One region of the Acinetobacter sp. C26M genome, then DNA from elsewhere that is predicted to be linked to it. Evidence: riboswitches for the same ligand, from Rfam matches in the RefSeq annotation. Region 1 holds a riboswitch; the other holds the start of a gene.
What was found. A riboswitch is a leader RNA that binds a small molecule or an ion and turns the genes downstream of it on or off. The one in region 1 is predicted to bind fluoride.
Positions count from the first base shown of each region.

Region 2: it holds a riboswitch for fluoride, as region 1 does, so the genes downstream of both, crcB (fluoride efflux transporter CrcB) here and NDN11_RS09655 (DUF190 domain-containing protein) in region 1, are expected to answer to the same signal.

Region 1 covers NZ_CP098478.1:2,112,817-2,115,021, forward strand. The annotation lists gene NDN11_RS09645 (3-deoxy-7-phosphoheptulonate synthase) at 1-339, shown strand, start outside; gene ppa (inorganic diphosphatase) at 395-916, opposite strand; gene NDN11_RS09655 (DUF190 domain-containing protein) at 909-1,241, opposite strand; fluoride riboswitch at 1,304-1,372, opposite strand; gene NDN11_RS09660 (hypothetical protein) at 1,572-2,075, shown strand; gene NDN11_RS09665 (TonB-dependent receptor) at 2,149-2,205, shown strand, end outside.
Region 2 covers NZ_CP098478.1:3,490,236-3,492,440, forward strand. The annotation lists gene NDN11_RS16060 (type B 50S ribosomal protein L31) at 6-260, shown strand; gene NDN11_RS16065 (DUF190 domain-containing protein) at 359-688, opposite strand; gene crcB (fluoride efflux transporter CrcB) at 705-1,085, opposite strand; fluoride riboswitch at 1,217-1,283, opposite strand; gene NDN11_RS16075 (DUF2071 domain-containing protein) at 1,365-2,205, opposite strand, start outside.

The DNA.
Region 1 (2,205 bases):
GATGCGACTTCAGTTGCAGAAGCGGAAGCAGCTTTGGCAAAAGCGAAAGTCAGCAACAAGATCATGATTGATACCAGCCATGCCAACTCAAACAAAGACCCGTACTTACAACCTTTAGTTTTGAAAAATATCACTGAACAAATCCTTGATGGCAACAAATCAATTGTTGGGATTATGGTGGAGAGTCACTTAAAAGGTGGTCGTCAGGATATTCCTGAAAACCTCTGTGATCTTGAATACGGTAAATCAGTGACTGATGGCTGTATCGATTGGGAAACTACTGAAAAAGCATTACTCGAAATGCATGAAGCATTAAAAGACGTCTTACCAACACGTTAAGCTTAATCTGCAAAATAAAAGCCCATACAACATGGGCTTTTATTTTATCTATTATTTAAACTGGATAAGCTTGGACAGATTTTAAAATTTCTTCTTTTGCTTTCTGCACATTTTCCCAGCCAATAAATTTGACCCATTTACCCTCTTCCAAGTCTTTATAGTGTTCAAAAAAATGTTTAATCCTCTCCAGAATGAGAGGATGAATGTCTTGAATATCTTTTATAGACTCATATAGAGGAGAGACTTTAGTATGCGGGACAGCAATAATTTTTGCGTCCATACCATGTTCATCCTCCATATACATGACACCAACAGGGCGACTCCGAATCACTGAACCAGCCACCACTGCATATGGTGCAAGGACTAAAACATCTAAAGGATCGCCATCTTCACTGAGTGTTTGCGGAATATAGCCATAATTCGCTGGATATACCATTGCTGTACTTAAAAAACGATCAACAAATAAAGCATCATATTCTTTATTCATTTCGTATTTGACAGGTGCATGATTTTCTGGAATTTCAATCAAGCTGTAAAAATCATCAGGAATGTTTAAGCCTGAAATTATATTAGACATTATTATTCTCCTTATTTCCCACACTTCCAAATTCAATGGCAGTTTTTGTATAAAAAAGTGAAATATTTTCTTGAGAAATTGATGAAAACAATAAGATCTCTTGTTCAGTGTCTAAGACAAACTCAAGCTGTATCGGACGGTCAGCCAGTTCAAAAAAATGAGCAGAGTGTAAATGGCCTTGTCGATCAAAACTTTCAACACCGCTATTTACAGTTACACCTCTGAGTCCTAGCGATTTAGCTGTTTCAATAAGCCACTCATAGAGCTGCTTTCCTTTATATAGCTTATTTTCTTCAAGATAAAACTTTAGTAAAGAACCTTTCATACGCATCTCCAAAAAATAGAATGCGTAACCCTACGCACCCTATTTAATTGTTATAAATTCAGGGTTACGTAGGCATCATTAGCCAATGATTGGCGGTTTTTTAAAGGAAGAATGCCATTTCCTTATTTTAAGTTATTTATCTTAGTACGATCTTAAAGCATTTGCAATTTAGGATTGAACCAATGATTTGACTTCTATATTTATATGAATCCCTAGTGAAAAATCATTTAGTTAATAAAAATATCAGCCTACATGTAACCAATATGTTTTGAAGTGTAATATTTTTTTAATTATACTGCTGCCACATTTCTCCTACGACGTATCGCTGATATGAAGTCCAGTTTTCGTCAACATTTGCTTAAGTGGCGTGCCTATTTTGGCGCGATTACTTTGCTGTGTTTACTCTGGCATATCTTCTTACCAACGATGGTCCATACAGGCGTCGTACCTGCACTTTATGCAATGCCAAGCCATTGCCAAGTCACAGAAATTCAAAATGCCTCTTTGATGTCACAGACACATTCAAGTCATCATCAACACAGCATGCACGACATGCATCATGGATCGCAGCTACAGCAAGTCAAACATGCTCAGCTCAGTGAATATGCACAACACGTGTATGCACTGGCGAGCCAAATCATGAAGCATTGTCCTTTATGCTCCCATGGTCTAGACGCTGCCGCTATCGTCCCAATCATTGCATTCATCATTATATTTCTACTGGCTTGGTTCAGTCGCGTACGATGCCTGTGCCATACGTGGACAGAAGATCTGCACATCGCCCGTATCTTTTATATTTTCCCCACCAAACAAGCCCCACCACTCGCTTTATAAATCGCAAATTTTACTTCGTACCCCGTAACTAACGGTGGTGCGTCCTTATTTATTGCTTATTATAGAGTTTAAAATGAATACTCAATTCCGTTTGTCTGTATTAGCGGCTGCGTGCCTTTCTGCTGGCTAT
Region 2 (2,205 bases), 1.4 Mb from region 1:
TCCAAATGCGTAAAGATATCCACCCTGCTTATCAACAAGTCTTGTTCCATGATACCAATGCAGATGCCTACTTCTTAATTGGTAGTACACTGCAAACGAAACAAACTAAAGAATATCAAGGTCAAGTCTACCCTTACGTCACCCTTGATATTTCTAGTGCATCACACCCGTTTTATACAGGTGAAGTACGCCAAGCAAGCAATGAAGGCCGTGTTGCAAGCTTTAACAAACGCTTTGCACGTTTTAACCGCAAAGGTTAATTTTCATTTAAGTTTCACACATTAGGCTGTAAGCATTAGGAGTCTAAGCTTATCTCTCCTCCACTTAGACTTCTTTTTTTATACCTAACATTTACCCTCTAAGAATCTAGCGTTGCCTGTCCAACCACACCAAACTCAATCGGTGTTTTGACATAAAACAAAGAGATTTCTTTGCTATTCAAATAATTCATCAATTCGACTGCCTGTTCATTTGTTACTGCGAACTGGATCTGTACAGGTCGATCAGCCAACTCAAAGAAACTGGCTGAATGAAACAAACCATGATGATCAACACCTTCCAGTCCAGCGAGCACCGTCGCGCCGCGCAAGTTCATTTGTTTTGCGACAGACAATAACCATTCGCTGATCAGTTGTCCCTGATAGTTACGATTTTGCGCGGTATAAAAAGTTATTAAAAACCCATTCATTATCACCACTCCCACACTATGCGGCACTTAGCCATTGATGCAAACTCATACCCAAAATCGTAAACAACAATGACCCAATCACATGAATCAAAATTGCTGCACAGGCATAACCCAACTTACCACTTTGCAATAAGGCAATAATCTCGGCAGAAAAGGTCGAAAATGTGGTTAATGCACCACAGAAGCCAGTAATCACAAACAGTTTGTAATTTGGACTCAGTGAACTTTGAGAAAAATAAGAAATTGCAAAACCGATAATAAAGCCACCAACAAAGTTGACTGTGACCGTACCCAAAGGAATATTGGGAAAAATTGGATTGAGCTTTAAACCCAGGAACCAACGCAACCATGCGCCTAATACAGAACCTAAAGCGATTGAAAGTAATGGATAGTACATGACTTACTCCAAAGGCAGTGTTGGAGTGAAAGAATAATGTGACATTGATTTATAGCTATTGTTCTGAATAATTTTCATTGCGAACTCCAAAATGGGAACAGAGCACGCACGAACCTACGCCCCCTGTTCAGGGTAACGTAGGCATCATTAGCCATTATGGCGGTTTGTGACAGGAGGAATGCCATCTCCTTTGCTCTAAAATAACATATTTTTTGGGCAACTCAACCCATGTTTTTGATGCTGAATGACGCTGTGTATAAACATGAACTTATCCACAATTTATTCCGATGTTGCTAAAACTTTTTCCCCAACCACATAGAAATCTAATGCAGGTACGACAAAAGCGAAGGCTTCTGTCTCATCGCCTAAACCAAATTGTTGCAATAATTTGGGTGCTTGTAATGCACGAACCTGAGCAGCTTGAATCTGTTGAAACTGAAACGGCATCTGAATATCCCCTTGTGATATTCGACTCGGTTGATCAACCCATTCAGCCCATGCCTGATCTTGATCGACCAAAAACTCAACAGCCTTTTCCCAAGATGGAAATAACGACTGCCATGCATCAGGTAATTGTTTATCTGTGGTAATTTCTACGTCACTACTTAGAGAATAATCGGCATCAACACGCATTTCGGTATGAATCACTTGCTTATCCCGTTGATGTTGAAAAGTCGATGCATATTGTGCTGGCATCACATCACTGGCAAAACGGCCAGCAATGACATATAAAGCCTGATCAACGATTACCTGCTCAAAAATCACGGTCTTTGGATGTGACTCATCCAAATAAAAGCGCCAGTTACTTTGTCGAGGTGAGGGCATTAACTGACGTAATTTTCCCAAGAAACTGAAGCCAAAATGATGATGCTGATAAGTCAAAATCGTAAAAATGGTTTTTCCGTCTTTTTCCCATAACGGTACATCTTTGGGATAGCGCTGACGTACCTGTTCAACATCTACCAGCCACGACAAATACACAATATTGCTGACCTGACTCTGCAAAGGCATAAACGGCAGTAGACGCATCATCAAACGGCGCAGTTGCAATAGGAAGTGGCAACTAAAAACGGGAGCGAGAAAGCGCAATAAACGTTTGGATGGTGGTAATTTAAAGCAA